Regions from separate parts of the Dendrosporobacter quercicolus genome, predicted to be linked through region 2. Evidence: a T-box and tRNA genes for the amino acid it is inferred to sense, from the RefSeq annotation. Region 2 holds a T-box; the other holds one or more tRNA genes.

Region 1 (10,284 bases), 160 kb from region 2:
AAAATCCACTGACCATCTGCCTGCTGCAGAGCATTCCCGCAGATATTCGATAACAGCCTCTACCACCGGCGCCTCGGTTGCATAATGGCCGGCGTCGATTACGGCAATGCCCAGTGCTAGTGCATCCTGCGCTTCGTGGTACTTAAGATCGCCGGTAATTAAGGCGTCTGCACCCATAAAAGCCGCTCTTTTGATTAAGCCTGCCCCGCTGCCGCCGCAGACGGCAACCTTATGGATTAGTTGCTTCAAATCCCCCGACAAACGAATCTGACTAAGCCCCAGCGACTGCTTAACCGCTCTCGCAAAATCCGCCAGGCAGACTTTCTCCGCCAAATGGCCGATTCGCCCCAAACCTAATTCCCGACCTGAATTGTTCAAGGGATAAAGATCGTAAGCCACTTCTTCATAAGGATGACTTTTCAGCATGGCTTTAATTACTCTATTGCTGATTTTCGCCGGCAGGATCGTTTCCAGCCTGAATTCCGGCACCTGGGCCAGTTTGCCTGTTTCGCCAATAAAAGGGTTTGTCCCGGATGCCGGTAAAAAAGTACCGACACCTTCAGTCCGGAAAGTAGAGTGACTGTAATTGCCGATATGGCCGGCGCCCGCCTGCGTAATTGCGGCCTGAACCTGTCCCACCTGCTCTGTTGGCACAAAAACAACCAGTTTGACCAGTTGCTCACGATAGCTATTGGTTAATGGCCCAATGTTTTCAAGTTGCAATTTCCGGGCCAGAACATCATTTACACCGCCATTGGCAATGTCCAGATTCGTGTGGGCGCACAGGACGGCCAGATCAGCTTTGATCACTTTTGTCAGCAGCTTTCCCGGTGCAGAATCGGTGCGTAAATGCGTTAAAGGCTTGAAAATCAGTGGATGATGAGCAATAATCATATTGACGCCATTGGCTATGGCCGTATCAACAACCTGCTCGGTGACATCAAGGCATACCATTATCCCATTGATCTCCTGAGCCGGACTGCCGGCCAGCAGTCCCACATTATCCCAGTCTTCCGCCAAATAACGCGGCGCCAGTTTATCCATGGCTTCAATAATTACCTGGCATTTTACAGACATGCTAACCTCAACTCCAATTCTTTGATTTTTAAATTGTACCGGCCGTACTTTTCCGTACCCCTGGCTTGATCGCTAATTCCCATTGCCAGCAAAACCCGTTTCGACTGGGCAATCAAATTTCCAATATGCTCCCGCAATAATGGCGGGCGCTTACACCACAAAACCGGACCGATCTCATATAATATTGGCGCGAAACTATCACTAATACCCGGCCTGGCAGCGATAATCTCATATAACCGGCCGTCGTCTTTGACCAACGCTTCATCATAAATCGTCCAATCATGCTCAACAAACCAGTGACGGACAACGGCGGCAGCGTTCATTGGCTGAACTATGATTTGCGACAGCGCATCGACAACTGCCGGCGCTTCCGTCAGGATATCGGCAATTGTGCCGCCCCCCATGCCGGCAATGACTGCGACATCAACCTCCAAAGGCGCAATGACGGACAGACCGTTGCCCAGACGTAATGTTATTTGACCTTCAAGCCCGGCCTGCTTAATCGTCTCCTGCGCCATCCGGTAAGGACCGCGGTTTAGTTCTCCGGCAACTGCAGCTGTAATTGTTTTCCGGTTCAGTAAAAACATTGGCAAATACGCATGGTCGGTGCCGATATCGGCTAACCTGGAATTATCCGGCACCATTGCGGCAATTGCCGCAAGCCGCTCACCCAGCTTCAAAAGTACCACCCCATAACCAAATCGTTTTCTTATTATCTTCTCCCATATTGGTATGGAAAAAACGACGGCTTAAGCAAAGCTTTCAGCGGCGCGTCGCCGCCAGTTGATCTTTCTATCCGTACAAAAAATGCAAAGCATATGCTTTGCATTCATTTTATCAATGGTGGGCGATGACAGGATCGAACTGCCGACATCCTGCTTGTAAGGCAGGCGCTCTCCCGGCTGAGCTAATCGCCCGTTTGGATTTTGGATATTAGACTTTGGATTTTGGACCTCCACCTAACATCTTCCTTATTTATCGTCAGACCTGTCTAATGAATTTATCCAATAGCCAAGGCCCAACATCTAATAGCTGATTTGGTGACCCGTGGGGGAATCGAACCCCCGATACCGCCGTGAAAGGGCGGTGTCTTGACCGCTTGACCAACGGGCCGTATAAAATTGGTGGGCCCACCTGGGTTCGAACCAGGGACCAGCCGGTTATGAGCCGGCTGCTCTACCACTGAGCTATAGGCCCAAAAAATAGTGAAGGCAGCAAACTTAGAGCTGCCGGTATTTTGTATTGGCTCCTCGAGTAGGACTCGAACCTACGACCGATCGGTTAACAGCCGATTGCTCTACCAACTGAGCTATCGAGGAATATCGTCAACGAATACTATTATAGGACAATCAAAATGTTATGTCAAGAACTTTTTCAATGATTTGAAAAATAACTTCCTGCCCGCCGATCGGGCAACCACTGGCGTCCTATCTGTATAAATCGCTTAATTCAAGAAGCCTACACTGTTCATTATTCTAAGAAATCTTTAAGCTTTTTGCTCCTGCTAGGATGCCGGAGCTTACGTAATGCTTTTGCTTCAATCTGCCTGATACGCTCTCTGGTAACACCAAAATGCTGGCCTACTTCTTCCAATGTTCTGGCCCGCCCGTCATCCAGGCCGAATCTCAGCCGCAATACTTTTTCTTCCCGCGGGGTAAGAGTTTCCAGAACTTCCTCCAGTTGCTCTTTTAACAGCATAAATGAGGCGGCTTCCGCCGGCGCCGGGGCATCCTGGTCTTCAATGAAATCACCCAGATGGGAATCTTCTTCTTCGCCAATTGGCGTCTCTAACGACACCGGTTCCTGGGCAATCTTCATAATTTCGCGCACCCGGTCCACACTGATATCCATTTCACGGGCAATTTCTTCCGGTACAGGCTCACGCCCCAGTTCCTGCAGCAATTGCCGGGACACCCGGATAAGTTTATTAATCGTTTCCACCATATGCACGGGAATCCGAATCGTTCTGGCCTGGTCGGCAATCGCTCTCGTGATCGCCTGGCGAATCCACCAGGTGGCATAAGTACTAAACTTGTAACCCTTATTGTAATCGAACTTTTCGACAGCCTTAATCAAACCCAAATTGCCTTCCTGGATTAAATCTAAAAACAGCATTCCCCTGCCGACATATCTTTTGGCAATACTGACCACTAAACGCAGGTTAGCTTCAGCCAGCCGCCGCTTAGCTTCCTCATCGCCGTTTTCCATCCGCTTAGCCAGCTGAATCTCTTCATCAGCAGTCAGTAATGGCACCCGTCCAATTTCCTTAAGATACATTCTAACCGGATCATCAATACTAATTCCTTCAGGAATAGATAAGTCAATATCAACTTCTTCAGGAGTAACCTCTTCCATATCGGAAATATCCGGATCATCCAGCGTTTCAACATCGGGAATCTCATCAACGATTTCAATTCCCTTGCTTGAAAACACTTCATACATGTCGTCAATCTCATCAGGAGATAAGTCTTCGCTTTGGAGAGTGTCCATGATTTCGCCGTAGGTAATTACGCCACCACGCTTTTTACCTTTATTTAATAATTTATCTACATTATCATTTGATATATTTTTTTTCTCAGTCATTTTGCTCCCCTCCTCCCCGTGGCTGCCGCGACTAAAGGATTTGCTCCAGTTAGCTTATGAATAATGTAATTTGCTAATTTCATGTTTTATTCGCTGACTTTCTGCTAATTCCTGCAGAAAGCGACTATCCCCCATGCGTTCTAATTCATCAGCCTTCAGCCGATGTTGCTCATACAGATGCTTCAGGCCGGCAAGTCTGATGGTTTTGATGCAATCATCAATCTCCCTGGAAACATCGGTATTTTGTATATCTATCAATAAAATATGCGATAATTCGGTATTTGCCGCCTCATTCAACGTCATCGACAGCGTATAGTCCTGCAAATTTTTCCCCAGATGATGCGCATCAAAGAATAGTTTTATTATTTCGCGATGTTGTTCGCCTTGAAATTCTTCAACACTCAATTGCGCTTGAATATATGGTATAATAGTATCATCTTCCCAAATCAACCGGATAATATGTCTTTGAGCTTGTATTAGCGCACTATCAATCGTTTTAGATAGTGATACCACTTTTATAGTTTTCCCCATTTTTACATTTTTATCCTTTTGGGATTGGGCTAAAAACTTGCCGACTTCACTTCTTATCGCACTTTCATCAATGCCTAAGCTTTGTGATATCCGGGCAATATAGGCGTTTACTTCAACTGCATTATCGGCCTCCGCCAAAGCTGGAACTACCCTGGCTACCACTGCTACCTTACCTTCCAGATTGGAATAATCAATTTCCTGCAAAGCCTGTCTGACCTGGTAATCCAATAATGGGGCAGCCTCATCAATTAAAGTCTGAAAAGCGGCGGCGCCATGTTTGGCGATAAACTCATCAGGGTCCTTGCCATCCGGAATGGAAATCACCTTTACTGCGGCGCCAAGATTGCGCACAATCGCCAATGCCCGCATTGTCGCCATTTGTCCGGCTGCATCACTGTCGTAAGCAAAAATAAATTCGTCTGTGTATCGCATCAGTTGTTTAGCCTGCTCGACAGTAAACGCAGTACCCAAGGACGCAACAGTATTATTTATGCCGAAAATGCGGGCTGTAATTACATCCATATACCCTTCGACAACAACCGCCTTACCTGTTTGACGAATAACTTTATGAGCACTGTCAAAGCCGAAGAGCATATTTCGCTTATTAAAAATCGGCGTTTCAGGCGTGTTTAAGTATTTAGGCTGACTATCATCCATTACCCTGCCGCCAAAACCGGCGACTCTGCCCCGCAAATCACAGATGGGAAAAATGATTCTATTCCTAAATCGGTCAAATACCCCCGAACCGGACGTACGCTCAACTGCCAGGCCTGCTTTAAGCATAACTTTCGCTTCAATACCACGCTCAGTAAATGCTGTGGACAATTTATCCCAGGCTTGAGGTGCAAAACCCAGCTTAAAAGCAGTAATCATTTCATCGGAAATGCCTCTGCGGGCTAAGTACTCCCGCGCAGGCTTGCCATAACTTGTTTTTGTCAGACAGGCATGAAAAAAATCTCTGGCCAGTACATTTGCCTGCCACAGTTTAGCCAGTTCTTTTTCCCTGGCAATTTCCTCTGCTGACTTTTCCTTTTGCGGTAAGGGAATATTCAGCCGCCGGGCCAGAATTTTTGCCGCATCCATAAATACAACGTTTTCAATTTTCATTAAAAAATTAAAAACGTTTCCTCCGGTATGACAACCAAAGCAATAAAAAAAGCCCTTATCTGGAGTAACTGAAAACGACGGGGATTTTTCCTGATGGAACGGACAACAGCCCCAATAATTTTTCCCCTTCTTTTTCAAAGGAACATAGTCCGATATAATGCTGACAATATCACTTTGCGAGCGCAACCTTTCAATAAACTCATCGTAAGCTGTATCTTTCATAAGTTCACCCTTTATAGCGCCCTGTATACCAATGATTTTCATTACATTATAGTACAAAATTAAATGATATATACATTACTACACTACATTTCATGATTTCGCTGTTTTTTTTAAATTTCCTGCTTCATGCAAGCTCGCAACCAGCGAATACCCGATTTAATTATCAACGGTTTGACTTTATTCTACATATTCCTCCATTACTCCTGCCCAATAATTGCCGGTACTGGTCTGCGTTAAAAACGATGGTTACTTCCCGAGGATTCATGCGCGCAATGCAAGGCCCAGGAACCGCAGTGATCGGACCTGGGTAAGGCGGCGACACGAAGCAATGCGGAAAAAGACCGCTAAAATGCAGCGTTTTTCATGTACCCTTTTATGCATGGGTAATTGCAGCAAATTTTTTGACCCGCGAGGCTCCTTTGCCTGGCTGAACAAAAAACCGGCGGCATTCATCCTGCAATTTTAGAAATTACAGAGACGGCAATCTTATTTACATTTATATTCAATAGAAACAATAAATATCCTTTTTTACCTCTTGACAAAAAAGAATAAATTTGATAATAAAAAGCCTGACAACATTGCCAGGCTTTTTCCCCTTTGCTTCTTATTTCGGAATCACCCATTTGGAGGGTATAAATAATTTTTCAAATAAATTGACGGCAAATAAATCGGTTAGGCCGGCGATATAATCAACTACCGTAGTCTGCAGACCCCAGCGTTCCTCCCGATCCAAAAATTCCTGCGGCAATGCGCCGGGATTAGACATATAATACTCATAGAGCTTATGAATGACATAGGCTGCCTTTTTGCGGTCAGGCTCCAGGTCAGCCGAATGATAAATAGCAGAAAACATGAATTTACGCAATTCGTTCATTGCGGCTCTTATTTCCTCTGACATCGTGATTTGCGTTTTGCCTTCAGAAGCGGTAATCATATCAGACACCATTGCGGTAATCATGTCAGAGGGCTTAACCCCCAATACCGCCGCCACAATCGGCGGCAGATCGTCAGGTTTGATCATGCCTGCTCTGATCCCATCATCATAATCATGGCATAGATAGGCAATTCTGTCACCAATTCGCACAATATTGCCTTCCAGGGTAAACGGCTGATTATCCCCGGTATGATTGACAATTCCATCCTTAACTTCCAGTGTCAGATTCAGCCCTGCGCCGTTCCGTTCCAAATGCTCCACAATCCGCAAACTTTGTTCATTATGATGATAATGGCCAATAATTTCTCTTAACGCATATTCACCGGAATGTCCAAAAGGCGTATGGCCAACATCATGCCCCAGGGCAATGGCTTCCGTTAAGTCTTCATTCAGCATCAATCCCCTTGCAATTGTCCGGGAGATCTGAGCCACTTCCAAGCTATGCGTCATCCGCATACGGTAATGGTCGCCAGGTGATATATAGACCTGCGTTTTATGCTTAAGTCGCCGAAAGGCTTTAGAGTGGATAATGCGGTCACGATCCCGTTGAAAAGCTGTCCTGAAATTACAAACCTCTTCTTGTTTGGCGCGCACGGCATCCCTGCTTTTACTGGCAAACGGAGATAAATTTTTGTATTCCTGCGCTTCTATCCGCTCCCGTACAGTCATTATCAGCCCTCCTTTCTAACATTATACCGCCGGATTTTGTTAAGGCATAGTATTTTTAACAATATTTACATACCCTTTAACCAGCATTGTTTGCTATAATAAAAGCAGAAAGGCTGGTGTTTTCTTAATGAAAACTAAAATACTACTCGTCACAGCGCTGCTTTTATTACTATTGACAACCGCTGTTGCCGCTAAACCGGTAATCACTGCTGATCATACATATTTTGATATCAACAGCGGTCATTATGTGTTAAACGGCAATGTCCGCGTCGAAACCGGCAATCGCATCATTACAGCCGGTAAGGCCCGGGTTAGTATGACCTCCCGCGAAGTGTGGGGTTATGACGGAATTACCGTTACGCAGGATAATATTTATTTTACCGGAAATTCGGTTTATGTTCAGGGCAGTCTGAGAACAGCCCGCATTGACGGTTCGGTTAATTTTTCCCGCGCCGGCTTGCAAATTACGGCCAGTCAGGCCGATTATAACTGGAAAACCAAACGGGCAATCTTCAGGGGAAATGTCCGGGTTACTCAGAACGGCAATACTTGGACTGCCGACAGTGTAGAGTACAATATTAAAACCAATACTATTTTATAAAAAATGCACCCGTGGAGTCGAACACACAGCAGTTGTGTTCCTCCGGGGTGCATTTTTCGAACTATCCGGTTACAATTTTGCTGAAATCAGCCATGTTGGTTGTCAGCCCGGCAATTGAGTTCAACAAGGCCAACCGGTTATTTCTGACTGAGCTATCCTCAGCCATTACCATTACCGCATCAAAAAATGCGTCAATCGGGGCCGCCAGCGCAGCCATGCTGGCCAAAACCGCACAATAATCGTGTTTGGCAGCAGACTGGGTAATCCTGGCATTTGCAGTAAGGTAGGCCTCATATAGACCGGCTTCCGCCTCTGTTGAAAAAAGAGTGCGATCCACTTGATCGCCGGCAGCATGCTTAGCCAGGTTGCCAACCCGGGTAAAGGCCTGAATGGTTTTCTGCATCGCTTCCGTTTGAGCGTTAGCGCCAAGCGCCTTGGCCCTCAGCCAGGTATCATAAATATCATCATGTCCGATGGCAACGACAGCATCAATGACATCATAACTCAGCTTATCATCTGCCAGCACATTTTTTATTCTCAGCCGGAAGAAATCCTGGATTTCGTTGGCCAGCTTTTCCCGGCGTCCGGTTTCCTTGATTGCCAATAAGTCCATCGCTTGAGCGATTATCCGCCCCAGTGACAGATGAACCCTGGCGTCAACCAAAATATGAACAATTCCCAAAGCCTGACGGCGTAAGGCGTAAGGGTCCTGAGAGCCGGTCGGAATTAATCCCCGGCTAAAGGTTGCGACAATATTGTCTATTTTGTCGGCGATACTGATCGCCCGCCCGGCCGCCGACACCGGCAGCTGGTCTCCGGCAAAGCGCGGCAGATAATGCTCGAAAATAGCATCGGCCGCTACGCGGGTTTCACCGCTGAGCAAAGCATATTCCCGGCCCATAATGCCTTGAAGCTCAGTAAATTCATAAACCATACCGGTCACTAAATCAGCCTTGGCCAGTTGCGCCCCGCGAATCAAATCAGGCAGCAGGCTTTCCGCCATTCCGGCTTCAACTGCAATGAGTCTGGACAAAGCCTCCAGCCGGACAGTTTTATCATACAAACTGCCAAGTCCCTCCTGAAAAACAATCGTTTTCAACTTTTCCAACCGCTCGCCCAGCGGTATTTTTTTGTCTTCCTCAAAGAAAAACTGGGCGTCAGCCAGTCTGGCTCTCAACACCCGCTCATTGCCGTGCCGGACGATATCGATATAATCAGATCCGCCATTGCGCACAGTAATAAACACCGGCAGCAAATTGCCGGCCGCGGTTACCACCGGAAAGTAGCGCTGATGTTCCCGCATCGGCGTAATTACAGCCTCAGGCGGCAATGCAAGATATTTTTCCTCAATGCTGCCGCATAGTGCGGTCGGATACTCCACCAGGTATGTTACCTCTTCCAGCAAAGCTTCATCAATTGCCGCAACACCGCCCTGACCCTGGGCAAGCTTCTCGATTTGTTCCCGGATAACCTGACGCCGGACGTTCTGATCCACCATCACATGGTTTTGGGCCAGTCTGGCAAAATAGTCATTTACCGAATCAATGCGAATTGGACCTTTGCTTAAAAAACGATGGCCGAATGTAGTATTCCCGGCAGCTACATCCGCAATGGTGAAGGGAATTACCTCCTGCCCGAATAAGGCCAGCAGCCACCTGATCGGCCGGACAAAGCGCAGGTCAAGATCAGCCCAGCGCATATTTTTCGGAAAGCTAAGCGCATGAATCATTTCAGGCAGCAGGGTTGGCAAGAGCTGGCTGACAGACTGGCCGGCCTCATGAACTACGGCATAAGCATAGCCTTCTTTCACCAGCAGTTCCGACACATCAACGCCCTGCCCTCGGGCGAAGCCCTGAGCGGCTTTTGTGGCCTGTCCATGCTCATCAAATGCTATTTTTACCGACGGACCTTTATTGATACTTTCATGATCGGCCTGTTTTTCCACGACTTCTCTTACCACCAGCGCTAACCGCCGCGGGGTTCCAACAACCTGGACTTCGCCATGCGCAATTCTCAGTTCAGCCAGTTTTGCTGCAGCTATGGTTTTAAACTGAGTTAAAATATCAGGCATAAAGCGGGCCGGAATTTCTTCCGTGCCAATTTCCAGCAGTAAATCTTTTGTCATATCAAATCCCCCCCTTGAGCAGCGGATAGCCCAGCTTTTCTCTTTGTTCCAAATAAGCCTGCGCACATAACCTGGCCATATTGCGGACCCTGCCGATGAAGCCGGTCCGCTCGCTTACACTGATTGCCCCCCGAGCATCAAGTAAATTAAAGGAGTGGGAGCATTTAAGAACATAGTCGTAAGCAGGCAGGACAAAACCCAGCTCAACAATTCTTACCGCCTCTTTTTCGTACAGATCAAATAACTGAAACAATAGTGCGGTATCGGCAAGTTCAAAATTATAATGTGATTGCTCCACTTCATTGCGATGGAATACGTCACCATAAGTAACGCCTTCCACCCACGTTAAATCATAAACATTTTCTTTGCCCTGAATGTACATGGCCAGACGTTCCAAACCGTAGGTTATTTCAACGGAAACCGGCTTGACATCGA
Region 2 (10,284 bases):
GCCGGTACCGCAGTAACTGTGGGAGAAGAACTAATGGATGCCGTGACCGGTCTGTCGGGCAGCGGTCCTGCTTATGGCTTCGTTATGATTGACGCTTTAGCCGACGCCGGGGTAAGTGTCGGTTTGTCGCGCCAAACCGCACTGGTACTGGCGGCTCAGACACTGCTGGGAGCCGCGAAAATGGTGCTGGAAACCGGAGAACATCCTGCAAAATTGCGGGATATGGTAACCTCGCCCGGCGGTACGGCGATTACCGGAATTCACGTTTTAGAGCAGAACGGGCTGCGGGCCGCGTTAATTGATGCGGTAAAGGCAGCGACGAAACGGTCGCAGGAGATGGGGAAAAAATAAGATGAGTGACCGGGACAAAATACTGCGTTATTACCGGTCCAGCGGCGATGAGCATACTGCAGCCAGGCTGCTGGATGCGGCTGACGGGGTAATGCGCAGTCGTAAAAATAAGGTTGTGGAGTTTGTTGATCCCTATGGCTATACCATTGCCGAGACTGTAGCCGCTCACTATGACCAGATAGAACTGCAGGCCAGCGGCGGCTATGCCGGCGCTGAGCGGCAAAGGATCGCTTTTGTCCACCGTGACTTCCGGGGAACAACGGATTTTATGTTGGCCGCGCTTTCGCTTGCCTGGGACGCGCGCTATTATCATCTGTCTCACCGGGACGTGCTGGGGGCGGCGCTGGGCTTAGGGCTCAAGCGGGAGCTGCTTGGCGATATCATAATGCTTGGTGATCGTGCGCAGCTTGTAGCGGATGCCGCCATCGTTGAATATATGGCAAAAAATATGACGCAAATTGGAGCAGCGGCTGTTACGGCGGTTCCAATACCCCTAACGGAAATTGCGCCGCGGGAAGAGAAGCTGAAAGAACTGAAAACGACAGTGGCTTCACTGCGTCTGGATGTCATTGCCGCCGCCGGCTTTGGCGTGTCCCGCAGCAGAATGGCTGACGAAATTGCCGCAGAAAAGGTTAAAGTCAACTGGCAGCAGGCCAGGAGCAGCTCGCAAGCGGTTAAGCAGGGCGATGTTATTTCCATGCGCGGCCGGGGCCGGGTTGAACTATGCGAGATCTTCGGCCAGACGAAAAAAGGCCGGACGAGTATTTTATTAAAGCGGTTTATTTAACCGAGAAAGGGTGCCGGTATGCTTACGCCTTTAGATATTCATAATAAAGAATTCAAACGAGGTTTTCGCGGGTATAACGAGGATGATGTCGACGAATTTTTAGATCTGGTGGTAAAAGATTATGAGCAATTATACCGGGAAAATGGGGATTTAAAAGAAACCATTGACCGGCTCAACAGCAAACTTGAGCATTTCCAGCATATCGAAAATACCTTGCACAATACGCTGGTGATCGCTCAGGAAACCGCTGAGGATGTAAAATTTAACGCCAAAAAAGAAACTGAACTCATGATTAAAGAAGCTGAGGTCAATGCCCAAAGACTGGTCGATGAAGCGGCGGGCAAAGTTCGCCGCATGACTGCCGAGTATGAAGAACTGCAAAAGCAGGTGCAGATCTACCGGACCAGGATGAGGACGCTGGTGCAAGCCCAGCTGGAGATGTTGAAATCGTCGGAAGAAGATGATGAGCACGAATGATGGTTACGACCGGACTGGCGATTCAACAGCTCCCGGACGGCGTATCAATGAAAGTCCGGGTGCAGCCGCGGGCCAGCCGTAATAAAATTGCCGGAATGTATGCCGACCGGCTTAAGGTGGTACTGACGTCGCCGCCTGTTGACGGCGAGGCCAACCAGGCCTGTATTGACTTTTTCGCCAAGCTGTTTGCCATGCCCAAAAACGGCGTCAGTATACTTGCCGGACATAAAAGCCGTAATAAGACGATTAAACTCTGCGGACTTGATCAAGCTGCCGTACTGGCAAAGCTGCAAGCCATAGCTGACGGTTAAGATTAGTTGCAATTTGACTAAGCAGGGCTAATTTTGTATAATACGTTTAAGTAATGATTATAGGTGATTGGTAATGATGAAGAAAGTAGTCATAGCAATTTTGTCAGCGAGCTAGGGGGCGGTGTGAGCCTAGTCAAATAACTTGACGAAAATCACTTCTGAACTGCTGGCCGAACTGGTACCGTGTCAGGACAGACGCAGTGTCTGGTGTAGATCCAGCCGTTTGACAAGCGTTAATTGTCAATGAAGTGACCTGATGGTCATTAGGGTGGTACCACGGGAAATAACCTCTCGTCCCTTTGGGATAGGATGGTTATTTTTATTTTTGGAGGTGTTATTTTGGATTATAGTAAGACGCTGAATCTGCCAAATACTGATTTTCCAATGCGCGGAAATCTACCGGAGCGGGAGCCGCAAATACTTGAATTTTGGCGGAATAACCAAATTTATGCGCAGAGAGCGGCTCGTAACAAGGGCCGGAAAAAATTTATTTTACATGATGGTCCTCCCTATGCCAATGGCAATATTCATTTAGGGACAGCTTTAAATAAAATTCTGAAAGATATTATTGTAAAATATAAATCGTTGACAGGCTATGATGCTCCCTATGTTCCGGGGTGGGATACCCACGGCTTGCCGATCGAGCATGCCGCAATAAAAATTCTGGGACTTAACCGGCATGAGCTGGATCCGCTGGACTTGCGGCGCGAGTGCAAGCAATACGCCTTAAAATGCCTGGATATGCAGCGTGAGGATTTTAAGCGGCTGGGTGTTAACGGCGATTGGGAACATCCCTACATTACTTTAACTCCGGACTATGAAGCCCAGCAAATCGGCGTATTTGGTGAAATGGCCAAAAAAGGCTATATTTATAAAGGGTTAAAGACCGTTTATTGGTGCACCTCCTGTGAAACAGCGCTGGCTGAGGCCGAAATTGAATACGCCGAAAAGAAGTCTCATACCATTTTTGTTAAATTTCCTTTGATTGATGATAAAGGCTGTTTACCGGAGGGAATCAGTCCGGACAATGTTTTTGCCGTTATCTGGACAACCACTCCCTGGACGTTGCCGGCCAATGTTGCCATTGCCATCCATCCGGACCTGAACTATGCCTGGGTGGAGGCCAATGGTGAGGTCTATCTCCTGGCCGAGGGCCTGATTGCAGCGGTTGTCAAGGAAAATGGCCTGGAAAACGTAAATGTGCTGGCAACTGCCAAAGGAACTGAACTGGCGGGAATGGTTTTTGCACATCCGTTTATCGAACGCGAGTCGGTGCTTGTTTTAGCCGATTATGTCACTTTGGAACAAGGTACCGGCTGCGTACACACTGCACCGGGACACGGGGAGGAAGACTTTGAAACCGGGATGAGGAATGGGCTGCCCATCATCAGTCCGGTAGACGGCGCCGGTAAATTTACCAAGGAAGGCGGGAAGTTTGCCGGACTAACTGTTCACGACGCCAATGTGCCGATCATTAAGGAATTAGCTGAGCGGTCCATGCTGTTAGGCAAAAGTTCAATCAGGCATCAGTATGCGCACTGCTGGCGCTGCAAAAGTCCGGTTATTTACCGGGCGACCGAGCAGTGGTTTGCATCCATCGACGGATTCAGGCAGGAGGCTTTGCGGGCAATCGCCGATACCCGCTGGATTCCGGGCTGGGGTGAAGACCGTATCCGCAATATGGTTGCCGATCGTCATGACTGGTGCATTTCCCGTCAACGGGTATGGGGAGTGCCTATTCCGATTTTTTACTGCACAAGCTGCAACGAGCATATCATTAATGACACTACCATCGGTATTGTCCAGGAGTTATTTAAACAATACGGTTCAGATATCTGGTGGGCGAAAAGCGCAGCCGAAATTCTGCCGCCTGACTTTACTTGTCCGCATTGCGGGCAAAAAGAATTCCGCAAAGAAAGCGACATTATGGATGTATGGTTTGACAGCGGCTCCAGCCATGCTTCAGTCCTTGAGCAGCGCGAGGAGCTTAACTGGCCGGCTGACCTATACCTGGAAGGCAGTGATCAGCACCGCGGCTGGTTCCAGTCGTCGCTGTTAACTTCAGTTGCAACGAAAGGCAGAGCGCCGTACGAGGCAGTTTTAACCCACGGTTTCGTTGTGGATGGCGACGGCCGGAAGATGTCAAAATCAATTGGCAATGTGATCTTACCGCCGGATGTCATCAAAAAATATGGCGCGGATATCCTGCGCTTGTGGGTGGCCTCCGCCGATTATCAGGCTGATATCCGTATTTCCAATGATATTCTCAAACAAATGTCTGAGGTCTACCGGAAAATCCGCAATACCTTTCGCTATATTTTAGGCAACATCCATGATTTTCAGCCGCAAAAGGACAAGGTCGCTTACGCGGATCTGCCGGAAATTGACCGTTGGGCCCTGTTGCGGCTGGAACAAGTACGGGAACGGGTGAGTAAAGCCTATGAAAGTTATGAGTTTCATTTGCTGTACCATACCATTCACAATTTCTGCGCAATTGATCTAAGCGCAATTTATCTTGATATTTTGAAAGACAGGGTCTATACCTCCTTGCCGGATTCAGTCGAACGCCGGGCTGCTCAAACGGTCATGTATGAAATTCTGAAAACCTTGGTAACACTGGTTGCTCCGGTATTGACCTTTTCGGCTGAAGAGGTCTGGCAGTACATGCCAAAAGAAGCAGGCATGCCGGAAAGCGTACAATTAGCCGAGTGGCCGGCTGCTCATACCGAGTATCTGGATACCGGCCTTGAGGCCAAGTGGAATAAAATCCTGGCAATGCGCGGCGAAATTACCAAAGCGCTGGAAGCGGCCAGACGGAATAAGGTCATCGGCCATTCGCTGGATGCGACAATTGATATCTATGCCGGTGAATCGGAATACGCTTTGCTGGATTTGATCCGGCAAGAATTATCTACCATCTTAATCGTTTCCCAGGCCAATATCATTAAAGGTGTTGCCGCAGCTCCCGGTAAAGCCTATCAAGCCGAAGAACTGGAACTGGCGGTAACCGTTGCTCCGGCCACAGGCGGAAAATGCGAGCGTTGCTGGACTTTCAGCAATACGGTTGGCGTGCAACGTGAACATGATACCTTATGTGAACGCTGCGCGGCGGTAGTTGCAAAGCTTTAGAAACATATATGGCCGCCAATAAGGCGTGATTGGACTTCGTCTAAGACTTTCTGAGAATATCTGTCAACCGCATAGCTTTTACCAGTCAGGGGCTGCCTCAATTTTCGAGACAGCCCCCATTTGTTTGCGTCAAAACAAAAGACAGTCCCCGGTAACAGATCATCATTCAAATATTTGTTGACGTTATACCTGGTATATTTTATAATAAAATACCGACGGTAGGAATCTATTGATTCTGACAGGTAAGAAACGGAGTGTAATAATTGACTAAAAAACTTCCCAAGACACAACGGATGGCAGAGATTCTAGAAGCGGCGGTTACCGAATTTTTGGTAAAAGGGTACGAGGGAGCTTCCATGCAGGCAATTGCCGACCGCGCGGGCCTGACAAAAGGCGGACTATATTATCACTACAAAAGCAAGGATGAAATTTTACTGGCCGCCAACGGCAAATACTTTGAGCCGATACTGGGCTTTATCCATAAAGCCGAAACCATGTCGTGTCCAGTGGAAGGCTTACGCTATTTTATCGCTGTTTATCTGCAATACTGGGCAAGTCATCCCCGGGAAATGACGTATATTTTATTGTCCTTGTCCAAGATTCTGACTTGTGCCGATATGTGGCCGCTCATCAATACATACAGCAGCGATATGATTTCCTTTTATGAACGGCTATTCGCCAGGGGGATAAGCCAAGGCCAGTTCCGGGAGCACCGGCCGCGCAGTCAGGCCACAGCCCTCTTTGCAGCTTTGGATGGAGCCGCGCCCTATCTGTTGATCAGCCGGCAACTGACTGCTGAAGGTGTGGCAAAAGACCTGGAGGATACCTTTATTACTGCACTGCTTAGTCACGCCTGAAAAGTTCCAGGCGAAATGAAAACGGAGGATATTATGCTTGCAAAATGGCTGTCAGGGTTAATGGATGCTAATTTGCCGCAGCCCCGGGCCGGAGCTGCGGCGGTTGAAATGACAGAGGTACGTAAGACCTATCTTACCGGCGCCGGTGAATTTGAGGCATTAAAAGGCGTCAATATGTCGGTGGTTGCGGGCGAGTTTGTCGCCGTTGTGGGCAAATCCGGCAGCGGCAAGTCGACGTTAATCAATATGATCACCGGTATTGACCGGCCTACCGGCGGTGAGGTCTGGGTGGCAGGCATGCCGGTACATACCCTGACGGAAAACCAAATTGCCGTCTGGCGGGGACGAACGGTAGGGGTGGTATTTCAATTTTTCCAACTACTGCCTACGCTGACTGTACTGGAAAATGTTATGCTGCCCATGGATTTTTGCAGCATGTACGCCCAGACCGAAAGGCCGGCAAGAGCACTGAAACTGCTGGACCTGGTGGGCGTGCGGGAACAGGCGCACAAGTTGCCGGCCAATTTGTCCGGGGGTCAGCAGCAGCGGGTGGCTATTGCAAGGTCCTTGGCGAATGACCCGCCGCTTTTGGTAGCCGATGAGCCGACAGGCAATCTGGATAGTCGCACAGCCACCGCCGTTATTGATTTTTTTAAACAATTGGCCGCCGACGGCAAAACTATCCTCATGGTGACTCATGATAATGATTTGGCCCGCCGCAGCGGCCGAATTGTTACCGTTTACGACGGTCAGATATTATCGGCCGGGAATACGGAGCGTGACGGCAGTGTTTAGTTATACGCTTATTAGGCCGCGGTGGCGCAAAGTGCTGGCCGACTTGTGGGGCAATAAGCTACGGACCCTGCTGGTGGTGTTGTCAATCACGGTGGGCGTGTTTGCGGTCGGCATGGTTTACAGCGCTTATCTGATGTTTGAACGGGATCTGGATGCAAGCTGGCGTTCGGCGGCTCCGGCCAGCGCCAGTCTGTATGCGGATCCCTTTGACGAGGAGCTGGTTGAAAGTGTTCGCAGCCTGCGCGGCGTGAAAGAGGCTGAAGGCCGCCGCAATGTCGACCTGCGGGTGCAAACTGCCGCCGGGGAATGGGGGCAGATGTTTCTGACCGCCATTCCTGATTATGCCAAACAAAAGGTCAATATCGTTAAAAGTCAGACGGGGGCCTGGCCGCCGGGGGATGGTGATGTTTTGCTGGAACGTTCTTCGCTGGCCGAACTTGGCGCAGCTACAGGCGGCAGCATTCAGGTGGAAACCTCAACCGGCCGCAAGCGTACGCTGAAAGTTACCGGCACGGTGTATGATCCCAGTCAGATCCCCAGTATGTTCAGCGGCCGCTCTTACGGTTATATCAATATGGACACCCTGGAAAAGCTGGACGAAGAACGCCGGCTGGACCAGGTGAACTTTGTTGTTGCGTCCTGGGTGCTTAAGGGCAAGGAAACGGCGCCGATTGAGGCCGTTGGCCGGCGGGCCTGGAGCAAGCTGGAACAAGGCGACACCACGGTGTTCTGGCTGCAGGTCAACAAACCGGGCGAGCATCAGATGCAGAGCATCATTAATGCCTTGGTTATGCTGCTGACCGTGCTGGGAGTATTGTCGCTATTATTAGGCACCTTTTTGCTGGTGAATACGGTATCGGCTATTTTGACGCAGCAGGTCCGGCAGGTCGGAATCATGAAGGCCATCGGTGCCAGGCGGGACCAAATTCTAAGAATGTATCTGACTTTGGTTGGCGCTTACGGCATACTGGCGCTGCTGGTTGCCGCTCCGCTGGGAGCGCTGGCGGCCAGTGCGGTAACCGGTTTTATGGCCCAGGTTTTTAACTTTGATTCCGGCGGGTTGGAACTGCCGTCCAAAGTGCTTATGCTGGAAGCCGCCGCCGCAGTGGCAGTACCGGTTTTGGCCGCCATTTGGCCGGTGTGGCGGGGGACCGGCATTACGGTCCGGGAGGCAATCAGCGATTACGGTATTGGCAGTACGGACAGCAAAGGCCGCCTGGACCGCTGGGTCGACCGACTGCTGGAAAAGGCAGAGTGCCTGTCCCGGCCTATTTTGCTTTCCTTAAGGAATACCTTTCGCCGAAAATGGCGACTGGCTCTTACCTTGCTAACAATGACTGTGGCCGGGACCGTATTCATGGCGGTATTCAGCGTTCGCGCGTCCCTCTACTCTACTCTGGATGACGCTCTTGATTATTTTCAATACGACATTTCGGTGGGATTTACCGAAAACTACCGGGCGGCCCGGATCGAGCATGAGGTTCTTCGTGTTCCCGGTGTTAAAGCAGCTGAATCCTGGGGCTTCACTTCCGGCCGGATACTACAGAGCGAACGCAAAGAAGCGGAGGATGACGCCAGTAAAAACGTGTTTATTCTGGCGCCGCCGGTCGGAACAAAGATGATTCAGCCCAAAATGATTGCGGGACGCTGGCTGGTGCCGGAGGATGAAAGCGCTCTTGTCGTTAATACGGAGGTTTTAAAGGACAGTCCCCAGCTTACGGTCGGCAGTCCTGCAGTCATCAAGATAGGCACCCGCAAACTGAAGTTTACTGTGGTTGGCATTGCCAAAAGCACACTGACCGGACCGCTGGTATTTGCGCCATATCCCTGGTTTACCGGCGCCATCCAGGAGGCCGGCGGGGCCAGATCCGTCCAGATTGCAGCCCGGTCGGACAATCCCCGGGAACAAACCGAGTTGGGCAGAAAGCTGGAAGAGCACCTGAAAAAGAACAATTTGCGGGTGCAAAATGTTGATGTTACCTGGGAACAGAAGCAGCGTATCCGTTCCCAGTTTGATATACTGACGGTATTTTTGCTGATTATGGCCATCCTGTTGGCAATCGTGGGCGCTTTAGGACTGATGGGCACCATGGGCATTAATGTACTGGAGCGGACCAGGGAAATTGGCATTATGCGGGCCATTGGCGCATCCAGCAGCGCGATTGGCAGAATTATTGTTGTGGAAGCAATATGCATCGGTGTCTTAAGCTGGCTGTTAGGTGTACTGCTAGCCTTGCCGGCAGCTGCTTTGCTCAGTTATCAGGTCGGCGTCATGTTTCTGCAAAATCCGCTGACATTTTCGTTCAGCTTTTTGGGAGTTGGAATCTGGCTGCTGCTTTCGGCCTTGCTTTCGGTAGCGGCCAGCCTGATTCCGGCCCGCAATGCGGCCAAACTTAGTGTGCGGGAGGTATTAGGCTATGAATAAAGGGAACGGAGTAGATAGAATGGAGACAGAACGGTTGAGAACAGGCCTGCTCTGGCTTAAGCGACATTGGTTATTGACCTTGAGTATTCTGATCATCCTATGCACTGGCGGTTGGTGGCTCGCGTCCGGGGGGCAGGGAGATAAGGCGGAGATCCCTCCGGTAAAAGCCGATACCCGGGTGCTGGCTGAGGGAATTGTTTTTCCTGTCCGCTATGCGCAAATGGTTATGCCTGTCGAAGGCACGATCGGTGAGGTATTGGTAGAGGAAGGAGATCTGGTGGAAGCCGGCCAGCCAATCATCCGGCTGATCCGGCAGGATTATCAGGCGCGGGTTGGCAGTACCCGCGCCGATATCAGCCGCGCTGCCGCCGCAGTAGAGCAAGCCAGGGTCAACCTGGCCGATACCGAACGGGAACTTAGGCGGCAGCAACGCCTGGAAACTGCCGGGGCTACCTCCCGGCAGCAGGTTGATCAAGCTAACACTGCAGTGGACAGAAACCGGGCGGTTCTGACCCAGTCCCAGGCCGAGTTGCAAACACAGGAAGCCCGGCTTGCCGAGGCTGAGGGGCTGCTTGATAAAACGGAAATAAAAGCAGCCATAAGCGGCAAAATAGCTTTTCTTGATATCAAAGTCGGGGAGCATTCCTCTGCCGGTACCGTATTGGTACGCATCGCCGACGAAAGCGCCTGGGAAATCCGCAGTGATGACCTGACTGAGCTAACTGTCGCCAGAGTAAAAACAGGCGATCCGGTTGCGTTGACATTTGACGGCATTCCCGACCTGGAAATTTCGGGCAAGGTAAAAAGCATCAGACCATACGGTGAAAAAAAACGCGGCGATATCACTTATACCGTTACCGTTGCGCCTGAACATTGGGACGAGCGAATACGCTGGAATATGACGGCGCAGCTTGCCATTGCGCCCTTCGGTGTAGCCGACACTAAACCGCGCTAATCCCCCAGCTTGCACAGCAAGGCGTGTCAAGGGGACGGGGTTATTGACACACTGCACCCTGTCAAAGGGGATGTAGTGTGTCGACAACCCCGTCCCCTTGACATGCGTCCCCTTGACATGCCCTTGACATGTTTTCTGCGAAAGCGGGTAGAAGGGAAAACTGCTGATGTCGGGGAATATAGAGCGATCATAACAAA

Evidence for each region. The T-box of region 2 lies ahead of ileS (isoleucine--tRNA ligase). A T-box ahead of a tRNA ligase gene usually reads a tRNA of that ligase, here a tRNA-Ile.
Region 1: it has a tRNA-Ile gene. The T-box ahead of ileS (isoleucine--tRNA ligase) is inferred to sense a tRNA for this amino acid. The anticodon was not compared.

What each region holds. Positions count from the first base shown of each region.
Region 1 is NZ_FNHB01000001.1:751,145-761,428, forward strand. Features, by position in the region: gene BLR06_RS03695 (Nif3-like dinuclear metal center hexameric protein) at 1-1,077, opposite strand, end outside; gene BLR06_RS03700 (tRNA (adenine(22)-N(1))-methyltransferase) at 1,068-1,757, opposite strand; tRNA gene BLR06_RS03705 (tRNA-Val) at 1,919-1,994, opposite strand; tRNA gene BLR06_RS03710 (tRNA-Glu) at 2,116-2,190, opposite strand; tRNA gene BLR06_RS03715 (tRNA-Ile) at 2,200-2,274, opposite strand; tRNA gene BLR06_RS03720 (tRNA-Asn) at 2,321-2,396, opposite strand; gene rpoD (RNA polymerase sigma factor RpoD) at 2,548-3,660, opposite strand; gene dnaG (DNA primase) at 3,715-5,520, opposite strand; gene BLR06_RS03735 (deoxyguanosinetriphosphate triphosphohydrolase) at 6,125-7,123, opposite strand; gene BLR06_RS03740 (LptA/OstA family protein) at 7,251-7,724, shown strand; gene glyS (glycine--tRNA ligase subunit beta) at 7,786-9,849, opposite strand; gene glyQ (glycine--tRNA ligase subunit alpha) at 9,851-10,284, opposite strand, start outside.
Region 2 is NZ_FNHB01000001.1:594,585-604,868, reverse strand. Features, by position in the region: gene proC (pyrroline-5-carboxylate reductase) at 1-351, shown strand, start outside; gene BLR06_RS02900 (YlmH family RNA-binding protein) at 353-1,138, shown strand; gene BLR06_RS02895 (DivIVA domain-containing protein) at 1,157-1,615, shown strand; gene BLR06_RS02890 (DUF167 domain-containing protein) at 1,612-1,926, shown strand; T-box leader at 1,991-2,228, shown strand; gene ileS (isoleucine--tRNA ligase) at 2,266-5,055, shown strand; gene BLR06_RS02880 (TetR/AcrR family transcriptional regulator) at 5,319-5,912, shown strand; gene BLR06_RS02875 (ABC transporter ATP-binding protein) at 5,946-6,707, shown strand; gene BLR06_RS02870 (ABC transporter permease) at 6,700-9,132, shown strand; gene BLR06_RS02865 (efflux RND transporter periplasmic adaptor subunit) at 9,125-10,087, shown strand.